3 regions of the Dactylosporangium sp. NPDC005572 genome follow, and region 1 is predicted to be linked to each of the others. Evidence: riboswitches for the same ligand, from Rfam matches in the RefSeq annotation. Region 1 holds a riboswitch; each other region holds the start of a gene.
The links. A riboswitch is a leader RNA that binds a small molecule or an ion and turns the genes downstream of it on or off. The one in region 1 is predicted to bind cobalamin.

Region 1 (5,289 bases):
ATGTCCCCGCGGGCCGGCAGCCCGTCGACGCCGCGGCCGTAGGCGTAGCCGCCCCACACCGCGTAGACCTCGGCCAGGTCCTTGTCGTCGCGCCAGTTCCGGCTGTCGATGAGCGGGAGGATGCCGGCACCGTAGGCGCCCGGCTTGGAGCCGAAGATGCGCAGCGCCGCCCGCCGCTCGTCGCCGTGCTCGGCGACGGCCTCGGCCACGTGGGCCCGGACGTAGTTGTCGGCCGGGTCCTCGTCGAGGCCGGCGACCAGCCGCACGGCGTCGTCGAGCAGCGCCACCACGTGCGGGAACGCGTCGCGGAAGAAGCCGCTGATGCGCATCGTGACGTCGATGCGCGGCCGGCCCAGCTCATCCAGGCCGACCGGCACCAGGTCCACGACGCGGCGCGACGCGTCGTCCCACACCGGGCGCACGCCCAGCAGCGCGAGGGCCTCGGCGATGTCGTCGCCGGCGGTGCGCATCGCGCTGGTGCCCCACATCGACAGGCCGACGCTCCGCGGCCAGTCGCCGTTGTCCGCCCGGTACCGGGCCAGGAGGGAGTCGGCCATGGCCTGGCCGGTCTCCCAGGCGAGCCGGCTGGGGACCGCCTTCGGGTCGACCGAGTAGAAGTTGCGCCCGGTCGGCAGCACGTTGATGAGGCCGCGCAGCGGCGAGCCGCTGGGGCCGGCCGGGACGTAGCCGCCGGCGAGCGCGTGCAGGACCATCGTGAGCTCGTCGGTCGTCCGCGCCAGCCGGGGCACGATCTCCTCGGCGGCGAACCGCAGCACCCGTACCACATCCGGAAGGTCCGAAACGTCGGATGCGGCGGCCGGGTCCCAGTCGCGGGACTCCATCGCCGAGACCAGCTCCCGGGCCCGCGCCTCGAAGTCGTCGGTCGAGCTGCGGTCGGTCGAGGACTCCGACATGCCGAGGGCCTCGCGCAGGCCGGGCAGGGCCGCCACCTGGCCGCCCCACATCTGCCGGGCCCGCAGCATGGCGAGGACCAGGTCGACCCGCGCCTCGCCCGCCGGCGCCACGCCCAGCACGTGCAGGCCGTCGCGGATCTGCACGTCCTTGACCTCGCACAGCCAGCCGTCGACGTGCAGCAGGAAGTCGTCGAACCCGGCGTCGTGCGGCCGGTCGTCGAGGCCCAGGTCGTGGTCGAGCCGGGCGGCCTGGATCAGGGTCCAGATCTGGGCCCGGATCGCCGGCAGCTTCGCCGGGTCGAGCGCGGCGATCGTGGCGTGCTCGTCGAGCAGCTGCTCCAGGCGGGCGATGTCGCCGTAGGTGTCGGCCCGGGCCATCGGCGGGATGAGGTGGTCGACCAGGGTCGCGTGGGCGCGCCGCTTGGCCTGGGTGCCCTCGCCGGGGTCGTTGACCAGGAACGGGTAGATCAGCGGCAGGTTGCCCAGCGCCGCGTCGGCACCGCAGGCGGCGGACAGGCCGACGGTCTTGCCGGGCAGCCACTCCAGGTTGCCGTGCTTGCCGACGTGCACGACGGCGTGGGCCCGGAACTCGTCGGCGAGCCAGCGGTACGCGGCCAGGTAGTGGTGGCTCGGCGGGAGGTCGGGGTCGTGGTAGATGGCGACCGGATTCTCGCCGAACCCGCGCGGCGGCTGCACCATCACCACGACGTTGCCCTCGCGCAGCGCGGCCAGGACGATCTCGCCGTCGGGGTCGCGCGAGCGGTCGACGAACAGCTCCCCCGGCGCCGGCCCCCAGTGCCGCTCCATCTCCTCGCGCAGCGCGGCGGGCAGCGTCGCGAACCAGGCGCGGTAGCTCGCCGCGGAGATGCGGATCGGGTTGCCCTGCAGCTGCTCCTCGGTCAGCCAGTTGACGTCCTGGCCGCCGGCGGCGATGAGCGCGTGCATCAGCGCGTCGCCGTTCTCCGGGAATCCCCGGCCGATGTCGTACCCCTGCAGCCGCAGCTCGGCGAGCAGCCGCACCACGCTCGCGGGCGTGTCCAGGCCGACCGCGTTGCCGATCCGCGCGTGCTTCGTCGGGTACGCGCTGAGCATGATCACGACGCGCTTCCCGCTCGCCGGCACGTGGCGCAGGCGGGCGTGCGCGACGGCGATGCCGGCGACCCTCGATGCGCGTTCGGGATCGGCGACGTACACCGTGAGGCCGTCGGCGTCGATCTCCTTGAACGAGAACGGGACCGTGATGATGCGGCCGTCGAACTCGGGGATCGCGACCTGGGTGGCGGTGTCGAGCGGGGACATCCCGTCGTCGCTGCCGTCCCAGGTGTCGCGGCTGCCGGTGAGGCACAGGCCCTGCAGGATCGGCACGTCGAGCGCGGCCAGGGCGCCGACGTCCCACGCCTCGTCGGCGCCGCCCGCCTGCGCCTCGGCCGGGCGGGTGCCGCCGGCGGCGAGCACGGTGACGACGAGGGCGTCGGCCTGGGCGAGCGTCTCCAGCAGCTCGGCGGGGGCGGTGCGCAGCGAGGACGCGAACACGGGCAGGGCGCGGCCGCCCTCGGCCTCGATCGCGTCGCACAGCGCGCCGACGAACGCGGTGTTCCCGGCGACGTGGTGGGCCCGGTAGTAGATGACCCCGACGGTGGGGCCTTCCGTGCCGGGGCGGTCGACGACCCCCCAGGCGGGCGTCTCGACCGGGGGCAGGAAGCCGTTGCCGTCGAGCAGGACCGTGTCGCTGAGGAACCGGTGCAGCTCGGCCAGGTTGGCGGCGCCGCCGTGGGCCAGGTAGGCGTGGGCCTCCGCGGCCAGGCCGGCGGGCACCGTCGAGTGGCGCATCAGCTCGGCGTCGGGGGCCTGCTCGCCGCCCAGGACCACGACCGGCGTGCCGGTCGCCAGCAGCGCGTCGAGGCCGTCCTCCCAGTCGCGGTAGCCGCCGAGGATGCGCACGACCACGAGATCGGCCCCGTCGAGCAGGCCGGGCAGGTCGTCGACGGCGGTGCGGGACGGGTTGGCCAGCCGGTAGGCGGCGCCGCTGGCCCGCGCGCTGAGCAGGTCGGTGTCGGACGTGGACAGCAGCAGGATCACGCCGGGGTCCTCCCTCGGGGTCCGCGCCCCAAGTGTGTCGGGATGGGTCCGGCGGCGGAGAGTCTCCTGGCTCCCGGATCGGCGCTCACCCCCGGCCTTCCCGGGCTGGTGCCCGGTGGCCGTCTGGTGGAGGCTCGCTCCCCGGTCACAGTGGCGGGACCGCGCCGGACTTCCACCGGCTTCCTCCACACGTCGCCGTTACAGCACCGCCAACTCTCCTCGACGCGGCTCGCCCCCGTCAAGCGCAGGTAGTATCCGGCCCGTGCACGGACGCGACGCTCCCGACCGCTGCCCGGGCGCCGTGCAGGTGCACCCCGCGGCCGACGGCGGCCTGGCCCGCGTCCGGCTGCCGGGCGGGCTGCTGACGGCCGCCCAGCTGCGCGTGCTGCGATCGGCTGCGATCGATCTTGGCGACCCGGTGCTGGAGCTGACCTCGCGGGGGAACATCCAGGTCAGGGCGCTGCGGCCAGGCGCGCCGGCGGTGCTGGCGCGGCGGCTGCACGAGGCCGGGCTGCTGCCGTCGGAGGCCCACGAGCGGGTGCGCAACATCATCGCCTCGCCGCTGAGTCCCGCGGTGCGGCCGGTGGTGGCGGCCTTTGACGCGCTGCTGTGCTCGTCGTCGACGTTGGTCGATCTGCCGGGGCGGTTCCTGGTGACGGTCGACGACGGGCGCGGGGACGTGACGGGGCTCGGCGGGGACGTCGGGCTGCTCGGCGACCGGCTGCTGCTCGCTGGCTGCCCGACGTCGCTGCACGGGGGTGCTGACCTGCTGATCCAGGCCTGCCAGGCGTTTCTGGACGAGCGGGCGGCGCAGGGCTCGCAGGCGTGGCGGCTGGGTGAGCTGGCCGACGGGCCGGCGCGGGTCGCCGCGCGGCTCGGGACCGACGTCGGTCGATCGCTGGAGCTGCCGCCGCGACCCACTCCGGTCGGCCCCCTTCCGGCGGGGGCCGTCGTCGTCGTGCCGCTCGGGTTGTTGACGCCGGAGCAGTCGGCGGTCCTGGCGGACGTCGCCGAAGAGATCATTGTCACGCCGTGGCGGACTCTGGCGGTACACCGGCTGCCGATGGCGGAAGCTGAGCGCCTGGCCGCCGCCGGGCTCTCCAGCGACCCGGCGTCGCCGTGGATCGGCGTCACGGCCTGCGCCGGCCGGCCCGGCTGCACCAAGGCACTGGCCGACGTCCGGGCCGACGCCCGCTTTGCGGTGTCGGATGCGCCGGAGCCGCTGCCGGTGCACTGGGTGGGTTGCGAGCGGCGCTGCGGTGCGCCGAAGGGAAGGCACGTGGAGATGATCGCGACGGGTTCGGGGTACCGGCGGGTGGCGCCGTGAGCGACTACATCCGCGACGGGGCCGAGATCTACCGGCGGTCGTTCGCCACCATCCGCGCCGAGGCCGACCTGTCCTCCCTGGAGCCCGGCGTCGCGCAGGTGACCGTCCGCATGATCCACGCCTGCGGCATGGTCGACCTGCCGCGCGACGTCGCCTGCTCGCCCGGCGTCGTGGCCCGGGCCCGGCAGGCGCTGCGCGACGGCGCGCCGATCCTGTGCGACGCCGAGATGGTCGCCGCCGGCGTGACCCGGGCCCGGCTCCCCCGCGCCAACGACGTCGTGTGCACCCTGCGCGACCCGCGGGTACCGTCGCTCGCCGCGCAGCTCGGCACCACCCGCAGCGCCGCCGCGCTCGAGCTGTGGGGCGACCGGCTCGGCGGCGCGGTGGTCGCGATCGGCAACGCGCCGACCGCGCTGTTCCGCCTCCTGGAGCTCGTCGCCGCGGGCGCGCCGCGGCCGGCGGCCGTGCTCGGCATCCCGGTCGGCTTCATCGGCGCCGCCGAGTCGAAGGTCGCGCTCGCCGGGTCGGGCCTCGACTTCCTGGTGGTGCACGGCCGGCGCGGCGGCAGCGCGATGGCGGCGGCCGCCGTCAACGCGATCGCGGACGAGAAGGAATGACCACAGTGGACAGTGGGCGGCTGTACGGCGTCGGCCTCGGCCCGGGCGACCCCGAGCTGATGACGGTCAAGGCGGCGCGGCTGGTCGCGGCGGCCCCGGTCGTGGCGTACCACAGCGCCCGGCACGGCCGCAGCATCGCCCGCTCGATCGCGGCATCGTTGCTGCGGGCCGACCAGATCGAGGAGGCCCTGGTCTACCCGGTGACGACTGAGCAGACCGACGACTACCGCGGGACGATCGAGGAGCACTACGACGCCTGGGCCGCCCGGCTCGCCGCACACCTCGACGCCGGCCGCGACGTGGTCATCCTGTGCGAGGGCGACCCGCTCTTCTACGGCTCGTACATGCACAT
Region 2 (5,289 bases), on a different contig from region 1:
TAGAGCCGACCCTCGGGCGAGTTGACGTGCTGGTACAGGTTGAGCACCAGGTTGTTGGCGACGATCGTGTCGCCGGTGGCGAAGAACGCCACGAGCCGGGACACGAGGTGCCGCTCGGCCGGCGAGAGCTTGGACAGGTCGGCGAGGTCTGCGTGCAGGTCGACCTCCTCGACGGTCCAGGTGTTGCGGATCGCGTCCTTGAACCGCTCGAAGAAGTGGGGGTACCGCATGGGCCGCAGCGTCAGGTCCATGCCCGGATCGAGGAGGCTCACTGGCAGGCCTCGCACGACTCGGGGTTCTCCAGCGAGCAGGCAACCGGTTCGAGCACCGGCACGGTGGCCTGCAGGATGCGGGTCGCGGGGCGTGACCGCAGGTAGTACGTGGTCTTCAACCCCGACTTCCAGGCGTGCAGGTACATCGAGGACAGCTTGCCGATCGTGGGAGCGCTCATGAACAGGTTCAGCGACTGGGACTGGTCGATGTAGGGCGCGCGGGCGGCGGCGAGGTCGATGAGTGCCCGCTGCGGCAGCTCCCACGCGGTCCGGTACAGCTCACGCACGTCGACCGGCAGTTCGGCGATCGCCTGCACCGAGCCCTCGGCCCGCTTGATCCGGTCCCGGACGGCCGCGGTCCACAGCCCGCGCGCCTTGAGCTCCCCGACCAGGTACGTGTTGACCTGCAGGAACTCCCCCGACATCGTCTCGCGCTTGAACAGGTTGGACACCTGCGGCTCGATGCACTCGTAGCAGCCGGCGATCGAGGCGATCGTCGCCGTGGGCGCGATCGCGATCAGCAGCGAGTTGCGCAGGCCGGTCTCCCCGATCCGCGCGCGCAGCGCCGCCCAGCGCGCACCATCCGTGGAGGCACCCCACAGGTCCGGATGCAGCACACCGCCGGCCGCGCGGGTCTCGGCGAACGCCGGGTGCGGGCCGAACCGCTCGGCCAGGTCGGCCGAGGTCTCCAGCGCGGTCAGGAAGATCTCCTCCTGGACCCGCGTCGACAGCGCCCGCGCCGCGGCGGAGTCGAACGGCAGCCGCAGGGTGAAGAACGCGTCCTGCAGGCCCATCAGGCCGAGGCCGACCGGGCGCCAGCGCGGGTTCGACGCCGCGGCCTGCGCCGACGGGTAGTAGTTGATGTCGATGACCCGGTCGAGGAACACCACGGCGGTGCGGACCGTCGCCCGCAGCCGCTCCCAGTCGACGCCGTCCGCGGTGACGTGCGCGCCGAGGTTGACCGAGCCGAGGTTGCACACCGCGGTCTCGTCGTCGCTGTTCACCTCGAGGATCTCGGTGCACAGGTTCGACAGGTGGACGGTGTTGCCGGGCGCGCCGGTCTGGTTCGACAGCGCGTTGGCGCGGTCCTTGAAGGTCATCCAGCCGTTGCCGGTCTGCGCGAGGGTGCGCATCATCCTGCCGTACAGCTCGCGGGCCTTGACCGTGCGCACCGCGTGCTTCTCGGCCGCCCGGTACGCCTCGTCGAACGCCTCGCCGAACAGATCCGGCAGCGCAGGGGCGTCGGACGGGTCGATCAGGGACCAGTCCCCGTCGGCCTCGACACGGCACATGAACTCGTCCGGCAGCCAGTTGGCGAGGTTGAGGTTGTGGGTACGGCGGGACTCCTCGCCGGTGTTGTCGCGCAGCTCCAGGAACTCCTCGACGTCCGGGTGCCACGGCTCGAGGTACACGCAGGCCGCGCCCTTGCGCCGGCCGCCCTGGTTGACCGCGGCGACGCCGGCGTCGAGCGTCTTGAGGAAGGGAACGATCCCGTTCGAGCGGCCGTTCGTGCCGCGGATGAGCGCGCCACGGCCGCGCACCCGCGACCACGAGATGCCGATCCCGCCGGAGAACTTCGACAGCTTCGCCACCTGGTGGTATCGCTCGTAGATCGAGTCCAGCTCGTCCTTCGGCGAGTCGACCAGGAAGCACGACGACATCTGGGTGTGCCGGGTGCCCGAGTTGAACAGCGTCGGCGAGCTGGGCAGGTAGGCGAGCGAGGACATCAGCCGGTAGAAGCCGGCCGCCTCCCCGGGCGTCTGCGACAACCCGCACGCCACCCGCAGCAGCCAGTACTGCGGCGTCTCCACCACCAGTCGCGTGTGCGGGTGGCGCAGCAGGTACCGGTCGGCGACCGTCCGCAGGCCGAAGTACTCGAACCGCAGGTCACCGCCGGCGTCCACGGCGGCGTCGAGCTCACCGGCGTTGGCCGCCACGAACGCGGCCGTCGCGTCGCCGATGAGCCCCTGCTGGTGGCCGTACCGGATCGACTGGCTGAAGCTCGCGACGCCCTGGCCGCGCACCTCCTGGTCGACGTACGCGGCGAGCAGCCGCGCGGCGAGCCGGGAGTACTGCGGCTCCTCCCCGATCAGCTCGGCCGCGGTCTGGATGGACAGCTTGTCCAGCTCGGCCGTGCTCGCCCCGTCGTAGAGGCCGCTGATCGTCCTCGTCGCCACCCGCAGCGGGTCGACCTCGTCCAGGTCGCCGGCCCACCGCTCGACCGCCGCGACGATCCGGCCGACGTCGACCGGCTCCAGGTCGCCGCTGCGCTTGCGCACGCGCATCTGCGTCATCGTGTCCCCCTCGTCCACGCTCCGGACGGCCGGACACGCGCGCAGGGGGACGCCACCGGGTGACCCCGGATCCTGGCGTCGGCCGTCCCGCGCGGCCTCCGACCACCGCGGACCCCTTCTGGTCCGCGGTGCGCTGGCAGGTCTTCGGACTCGCGGGCATGACCGAGGTCGCCTACCGGCCGTCGCTTCCCAGACTGTGGGGTCCAGTGCTTCGTTGACGGCTTTCGTTCCCACTCACCGCTGCGGGGCAGTCCCGGATTCCCACCGGGTTCCCTGTTGCCACGACCGCCCCGCGAGGGGCCGGCCGAACCAGCTGCGGGCAACACCATATATGGGAACCATCGGGAAAGCGAAACACCACATGTGGCCCGGGCGTGTCACGGCACAATCGACGTGTGAACGCGCAGCGGGATGTGCTGACGGAGCTGGGCCTGACAGAGCTCGGCCTGACGGGGGCCGAGGGTCCACAGATCGTGGGCGACCCCCGGCCGGCCGGGCTGGCCTCGCCGCTCGCGGTCGCGGAGTGCGCCGTGGCGTCCGTGTCCGCCTGTCTTGCCGCGGCCGCGGAGCTGGCCCGGGCGCGCGGCGGCCGGCGGCCCGAGGTCGTCCTCGACACCGCCCACGTGGCGGCGGCGGTGCGCAGCGAGGTGCTGCTGCGCGATCCGGCGGGGCGGGGCATCGACGGTTTCGCGCCGTTGTCGCGGCTGTGGCCGGCGGCGGACGGCTGGGTGCGCACCCATGCGAACTATCCGTGGCACCGCGCGGCGCTGCTGGCGGCGCTCGGGGTCGACGACGGCCCGGACGGCGAGGTGCAGCCCCGGCTGGCCGGCGTGCTCGCCAACCGGGCGGCGGTGGAGGTGGAGCGCTCGGTGTACGCAGCCGGTGGGCTGGCCGTCGCCGCGCGCACCCGGGATCAGTGGCCTGCCGACGCCGCCGCGCTGGTCTCCGTCGAGCCGGGCGGCGCCGGGGCACCGCTGCCGCCGCCCGGTCCGCTGCCGGCGTCGCACCTGCGGGTGCTGGACCTGACCAGGGTCATCGCCGGGCCGGTCGGCACCCGGATGCTGGGCGCCCTCGGCGCCGACGTGCTGCGCGTCGACGACCCGAACCGCCCGGAACTGCCGTTGCACGCCGTCGACGGCGTCATCGGCAAGGCGAGCACCCTGCTGGACGCGGGCACCCCGCAGGGCGGGGACACCCTGCACCGGCTGGTCGCCGAGGCCGACGTGGTCGTGACCGGCTACCGGCCGGGCGCGCTGCGCCGCCTGGGCCTCGACCCGGACCAGATCGCCGAGCGGCATCCGGGCACCGTCGTCGCCACGCTGTCGGCGTGGGGAACCGCCGGCGAGTGGGGCCGGCGCCGCGGCTTCGACAGCCTCGTCCAGATCGCCACGGGCATCGGCTGGGCCGCCACCGCCGACGGCACCCGCCCCGGCGCGCTGCCGTGCCAGCTGCTCGACCACGCCTCCGGCTACCTCCTCGCGGCCGGCGTCCTGACCGCGCTGGCCCGTCGCGCGCGGACCGGCGAAGGCGCGCACGTGTCGGTGTCACTCACCCGGACCGCGCGATGGCTGCTCGACCAGGGCGTCGACGCCACCCGCCGGGACACCGGCGGCGAGCCGCAGCCGGACGCCCACCGGGTGGCCCTCGGCAACGGGTGGAGCGGCATCGGCCCGCCCGGACGACTCGACGGCCGGCCACTGAGCTGGCCCCACCTGCCGCCGGCGTACGGGCAGTCCCGCGCCGCCTGGCGCTAACGCCCCAGGACCGTTCCGCCGTTGACGCCCACCAGCTGCCCCGTGACGAACGAGGCCTCCGGGGAGGCCAGGAAGGCGACCGTGGCCGCGACGTCGTCAGGGGCGCCGGCCCGCCCGACCAGGGTGCGCTCGACCCTGGCCCGGTGGAACTCGGGGTTCATCCGGTCGCCGAAGAACTCGGTGGCCGGCACGTAGCCGGGCAGTACCAGGTTGGCGGTGGCCCCGGTCGGGCCGAGCTCCGCGGCGAGCCAGAAGATCCACGCGTGCAGGGCCGCCTTCGCCGCGCCGTACGAGCCGCTGTAGCCGCTGCCCAGCTGGGCGCCGATGGAGCCGATGCCGACGACCCGGCCGTGCTCGGCGAGTGCGAGCTTCGGCCGCAGCGCGGCCACCAGCAGCACGGCGGTCAGCACGTTCTGGTCGAAGTCGGCCCGCCATTCCCGGGCGATCGCGTCCAGTTCGGTCGGTACCGCGGCGCTGGTGCCCCCGGCGCCGGCCACGATCACGTCCACCCGGTCCACCGCGTCGGCCACCCGCGCGCAACCGTCGGCGGTGCTCAGGTCGGCGGCGACCGGGGTCGCCCCGAGGGCCTCCGCCGCGGCCCGCAGCGTCGGCTCCCGCCGGCCGACCAGGACCACGCGGTCGCCGCGGCCGGCGAACGTCGCGGCGACCGCCCGGCCGATGCCGGTGCCGCCGCCCGACACCACCACCGTGCGGCTCATCGAATCCCCCCGGGCACCAGCATGGTCTTGATGCGCGCTGCCGGGCCGCGCATCAGCTCGTCGAACACCGCGACGCCGTCGGCGAGGTCCCGCAGCTCCAGCCAGTCCTCGTCGAGGCCGGCGACGAGCGGCACGGCCGCCGCGAACTCGGCGTCGGTGTAGCAGAAGCTGCCCAGCACCGCCTTCTCCGCCCGGATCATCGCCCGGCAGTCCACATCGGACTCCGCGGCGTGCAGGCCGAGCCAGACCG
Region 3 (5,289 bases), on a different contig from region 1:
CTCGGCGGCGTGGTCGCGCTCGCTGCCGGGCCGCTGGATCCAGGACCAGCCCTCGCCCATCTTGTGCCACACGACGGACCCGCCCTGGCCGGTCTCGCCGAGGGTGCGCAGCGCGGCCTCCTCGCCGACCTTCCACTTCGGACTCTTCACGAACTGGAACACGGCGATGGGCCAGCCCGCGCTCCACGCGCGCAGCGCCATGCCGAACGCGGCGGTCGACTTGCCCTTGCCCTGTCCGGTGTGGACGGCGAGCACGTGCTGCCGGCGCCGCTGGCGCGTGGTGAGCCCGTCGTCGGGCACGTTCTCGACCTTGCCCTGCGGCATCGTTCTCAGCTCCAGTTCTGCAGCGCGGCGAGGGGGAGGCAGGACGCGTCGAGCGCGGCGGCGAGCCGCTGCGCGAGCCCGAGGCGGACCGGGCCGGACTCGCAGTCGACGACGACGGTCGCGACCCCGGCGAGCATGGGCGCGACGGTGAGCGGGTCGGGCCCGCTGGTCGCCCGGCCGTCGGTGACGACGACGAGCAGCGGCCGGCGGCGGGCGTCGCGGCGCCGCTCACCCTGCAGGGTGCGGGCGGCCTGGCGCAGGCCCTCGGCGAGCGGGGTCCGCCCGCCCGTCCGCAGCTCGGCGAGGCGGAGCACGCCGACCTCGTGGCTGGCGGTCGGCTCGAGCACGGTCGTCGCGCCCCGGCCGCGGAACGTGATCAGGCCCACCTTGTCGCGGCGCTGGTACGCGTCGCGCAGCAGCGACAGCACCGCCGTCTTCACGACGCCCATCCGCTGCCGCGCCGCCATCGACCCGGAGGCGTCCACGACGAAGAGGACGAGGTTGGCCTCCCGCCCGACCTTGACGGCTTCGCGGAGGTCCTCGGTCTTCACGGTGTACCGCTGTTCGCCGCGCAGCGCCGCCGCCCGGATCGTGTCGGGAACGTGGAGGCTGGTGAGCTTGCCGCCGAGGGGCCGGCGGGACCGGACGATCCGTCCGTGCCGCGAGTACGCCGGCGACCGCCGCCCCGCGTGCGACCCGGCCTGGCGGTTGGCCTTTCCGGCGATCGAGAGCAGCTTGGGCCGGTAGGGGGCGCCGGCGAACGCGACCGCCTGGGGCGCGCCGACGGCGTCTCCGGCGGTCTGTTCCTCGTCCCAGGATCGGCCGTCATCCCGGGATTGGTCATCCCAGGATGCCTCGGTCCCGGCGGGCGGCTGGGCCGGCGGCTGCCGGTCCGGGCCCGCGCCGGTCACCGCGCCGCCGCCATCGACGTCGCTCGGCGCCTCGTCATCGACCGGCGTCTCCGTCGGGCCACTATCGGGGCCGTCGTCGCCGTCGGGGCCGCCACCGGGGTCCTCGTCCGGGTCGTCGTCCGGCTCGTCGTCCGGGTCGTCGCCGGCCTCCTGCGCCAGGACCTCTTCCAGCTTCTCCAGGTCGGTGCCCGGCGGGTCCAGGGGGTCCCGCCGGCGGCGGTGCGGCAGCGCCAGGCGCGCCGCGTCGCGGACGTCGGCCTTGGTGACGGCGTCGCGGCCCGACCAGGCGGCCAGGGCGACCGCGGTGCGCGCGACCACGATGTCGGCCCGCAGGCCGTCCACGCGGTACGCCAGGCAGATCCGCGCGATCCGGTCCAGCTCCCGGTCCGGCAGCCGGACCCCGCCGAGCCGCGCACGGGCGGCGGCGATCCGGCCGGCGAGCCGCGCGTCCTCCTCCTCGAAGCGGGTGGCGAACGATCCCGGATCGGCCTCGTACGCGAGCCGGCGGCGGACCACCTCGGCGCGGGGCGCGGCCTCCTGCGGCGCGGTGACCCCGACGACCAGCCCGAACCGGTCGACGAGCTGCGGGCGGGGCTCGCCCTCCTCGGGGTTCATGGTGCCGACGAGCAGGAACCGCGCGGCGTGCTTGACCGACACGCCGTCGCGCTCGACGTGGGCGCGGCCCATGGCGGCGGCGTCGAGGAGCAGGTCGACGAGGTGGTCGGGCAGCAGGTTGACCTCGTCGACGTACAGCACCCCGCGGTGCGCGGCGGCGAGCAGCCCCGGCTCGTAGGCCTTGACCCCGTCGGCGAGGGCCCGCTGGAGGTCGAGGGTGCCGACGACCCGGTCCTCGGTGGCCCCGACGGGCAGCTCGACGAGCCTGGCGCGGCGCGCGGCCCGGGGCGCGCCGGGGTCGTGCGGCCCATCGGGGCACTCGGCGTCGGGTGCGGCCGGGTCGCAGGCGAACCGGCACCCGCCGACCACGGCGACCTCCGGCAGCAGGCTCGCGAGCCCCCGGACGACGGTGGACTTGGCGGTACCCTTCTCGCCGCGCACGAGCACCCCGCCGATCGCCGGCGAAACGGCCGTGAGCAGCAGCGCGAGGCGCAGATCGGCCAGGCCGACGACGGCCGAGAACGGATACGGTGGGGTCACGACACATCCCTTCGGCGGGTCCTCGCCCGCCATGGCGTTGGCAACGAGCGGCCGGAGTCTCCTGACTTCCGGATCGCCGCCGCCCCCCGGCCTTCCGACCCGCGTGGATCGTGGCCCGTGCGCTGGAGGACGCCTCCCCGGTCACAGTGGCGGGACCGTCCCGGCCTCACACCGGGTTCCTCCGCATACCGCTCGCAGGCCATCGTGTCCCACACCCCCCAAACCCGTCAACGTGACCGTTCCGACCCCACCCCCGCGCCGCCCTCGCCCGGAGTTCTCGCCGCCCGCACACTGCCGCCGCCCGTCCCCCGCTCCGCTCCACCCCAACTGGCGTCGATCTTGCACTCGTGCCGCCAGTCTTGCCCCGTTTCGGGGTGATTCTCGCCCGCCACAACCGCAAGATCGACGCCAGTGAAGCCCGGAACACCACCCGCCCAGAACGGGCTCATGATCGATGGAGCCTTTTGGCTGTCATGACAGCCAGATCACGCCATGGATCATGAGGCGGTCCGCCTTGATCGGCGTTTCGGACGGCCGGGCGCGGGCGCGGGCTGGCGCGGCGCTGGCAGACACCGGCGCGGGCAGACATGGAAAGGCCCGGCGCTGGGGCCGGGCGGTGAGTGGGCGGGCGGCATGAGGGAGGAACGCCGCCCGCCGGGCTCAGCGAAAGGTGGTGCTCTATATATAGATCGAGGCGCGATGCCGTCGAGGTAGGTGGTGCGGGGACCGGAGTCCCTTCGGGTCTTGCTCGGTGCTGAACACAGCATGCGGGCCCGGTCTTGGCAGCCACTTGGCGCTCACTTGTGGGCAGGTGTCAAGCGGGCGACAGTACGCCTCAGGCCGCCGCCGCGTCCTCCAGGAGCAGGCGTTCGGCCGCGGCAGCGCTGACCTCGGGCTCCTCGATCGGGTCGTCGCGCAGGTACTCCAGGCGTCTCCTGGTCCGCGCGTCGGCGGTCACGTGCCGCACCGACAGCAGGCGGACGCCGCTCTCGCAGTCCCACAGCCCCTCGGCCAGGGCGCCGTCGCAGGCGGCCGGCTCCAGGGCCAGGCGGGCCTTCAGGTAGCTGGCGCGCTCGTAGGAGTGCGGGCTGAACCACAGGCGGCGGATCGTCGGCAGCGCCGCGTGGGCCGGGTCGCCGCCGATGCGGACCAGGCCGGCGAGCAGGCGGTCGTAGCCGCAGAGGTCGTCCGGGCGGCGGTCGAGCCAGCCCAGGCCGGCGAGCAGGGCGGGGGCGTCGGACTCGTCGCCGTGGTCGGCGAGGACGGTGAGGCCGCGCCAGTACCGCTCGGAGTCCGCCTCGGCCACCCAGCGGCGCGCGGCGGGCACGGCATCGGGACCGGCGGGCTCGCAGGGGTCGTGCGGGAGGGTCACGGACGGTAGGGCCATCGGCAGCTCGAGGCAGCCGGTCCAGTCGCGCCACGGCAGGGCGCCGGGCAGGAACGCGTCGGGGACGCCGCTCATGCGCAGCCGGTCGGCGGCGACCGGGAGCAGGTCGTCCCACCAGTTCGCGGGCCAGTCGCGGGCGATCGACTGCAGGACGTCGATCCAGTGCGGGCCGATGCCGACGTACCGGCGGAGGCACTCGATGGCCTCGTCGGCGCCGGACCGGCCGAGGGCCGTGAGGACGGCCAGCACGTGGTCGACGTCCTCGTCGGCGGTGTACAGCTCGGCGACGAGCGGGCCCACCGGCAGGGCCAGGTCGCGGACGAGCCGGGCGAGGTACACGCCGCGCTCGTCGAACGGAGCGAACCAGCGGTGGTCGCGGCGGACGCAGGCGTACACCAGGTCGGGGGCCGCGGGGTCGAACCTGGCCCGGAACGCGCCCCGGCCGAGGCCGCGTTGCAGCGCTCCGGCTCGGGTACGGGTCGGCAGGTAGTGCCAGTCGTCGACGCTCATGGGATTGCAGTCTCCGTCACCGCGGCGCTCGCACGCCGCTCATTTCCGACGTAAAAGGCCTTGACAAAGCCGCCACAAAGCGCGGCGGCGCCGGTCGGCGTGAGCCGACCGGCGCCGTGAGCGCATCGCCACAACACCCGAGTGCGGGTGATCAGGCGCTGGAGTCCGAGATGTCGTTGTCGTTGAGGAAGCCGGCGCTGGTGAGGAAGTTCTCGAAGCGCTCGGTCAGCCCGTGCAGCTCCGTGCCCGCGCCGCCGATCGCCGCGGCACCGTGCACCTGGCCCAGGCTCTCCGTGCCCTCCGCCGCGCCGAAGCCCGAGTCGCCGCCCTCGGAGCCGTAGGCGCCGTAGGTGCTCTCCGACTCGTACTCGGTGTGCTCGTAGCGGGTGTACTCGGTGACCTCGTAGTGGTTACCGGCCGCGTCGGTGTACTCGATGTGCTTGATGTTCTCGAATTCCTCGTGCTCGAAGCTCTCGTGCTCCTGCGCGAGGATGCCGTACTGCGACTGGTAGTCCTGCTCGCCGCCGGACTCGACGTGGGCCTCGGCCAGGCCCGCGCTGCTCTCGGCGTGCTCGATCTCGCCGTACTCGCTCATGGGGGTGGTTCCTCTCGGGTGTGTCATGTTGGGGTGGTGCGCTGTTGCAACTAAAGGTACGGGTGCCCGGACCCCCCAAAATCCCGGAAACGTGCCAGCCCGCTATCCCCCGTTAGTACGCAATGACCGGTGCCGCTGTGTGACTGGTGGGGACGGTGTGCGTGACGCAGTCCGCGCCGTCCAGCCAGTGCAGCAGGAACGCGGCCGGCTCGGCGACGAAGCCGACCGGGCGGCCCGCGCGCATGCCGAGCTCGACCTGACGGTAGGTGCTGGGCGCCACCGTCAGCGTGGTCCCGGCGAAGCCGGCGGTCACCGGGCGGTGCAGGTGCCCGGCGAGGACCCGCGTGACCTGCGGGTGCCGCGCCACCACGGCGGCCAGCCGCGGGCCGTCGACCAGGCGGATCTCG

Region 2: linked by a shared signal. The riboswitch ahead of ABZS66_RS54100 (ribonucleoside-diphosphate reductase subunit alpha) and the one ahead of cobN (cobaltochelatase subunit CobN) in region 1 are both predicted to bind cobalamin.
Region 3: linked by a shared signal. The riboswitch ahead of ABZS66_RS20465 (VWA domain-containing protein) and the one ahead of cobN (cobaltochelatase subunit CobN) in region 1 are both predicted to bind cobalamin.

Annotation. Positions count from the first base shown of each region.
Region 1 is NZ_JBEXCY010000070.1:3,043-8,331, reverse strand. Features, by position in the region: gene cobN (cobaltochelatase subunit CobN) at 1-2,993, opposite strand, end outside; cobalamin riboswitch at 3,032-3,219, opposite strand; gene ABZS66_RS29250 (precorrin-3B synthase) at 3,256-4,320, shown strand; gene ABZS66_RS29245 (precorrin-8X methylmutase) at 4,317-4,937, shown strand; gene ABZS66_RS29240 (precorrin-2 C(20)-methyltransferase) at 4,934-5,289, shown strand, end outside.
Region 2 is NZ_JBEXCY010000252.1:2,688-7,976, reverse strand. Features, by position in the region: gene ABZS66_RS54105 (ribonucleotide-diphosphate reductase subunit beta) at 1-251, opposite strand, end outside; gene ABZS66_RS54100 (ribonucleoside-diphosphate reductase subunit alpha) at 269-2,566, opposite strand; cobalamin riboswitch at 2,684-2,895, opposite strand; gene ABZS66_RS54095 (CoA transferase) at 2,962-4,320, shown strand; gene ABZS66_RS54090 (SDR family oxidoreductase) at 4,317-5,039, opposite strand; gene ABZS66_RS54085 (alcohol dehydrogenase catalytic domain-containing protein) at 5,036-5,289, opposite strand, start outside.
Region 3 is NZ_JBEXCY010000038.1:14,876-20,164, forward strand. Features, by position in the region: gene cobO (cob(I)yrinic acid a,c-diamide adenosyltransferase) at 1-324, opposite strand, end outside; gene ABZS66_RS20465 (VWA domain-containing protein) at 330-2,390, opposite strand; cobalamin riboswitch at 2,445-2,572, opposite strand; gene ABZS66_RS20470 (hypothetical protein) at 3,226-4,287, opposite strand; gene ABZS66_RS20475 (hypothetical protein) at 4,439-4,882, opposite strand; gene ABZS66_RS20480 (phosphodiesterase) at 4,995-5,289, opposite strand, start outside.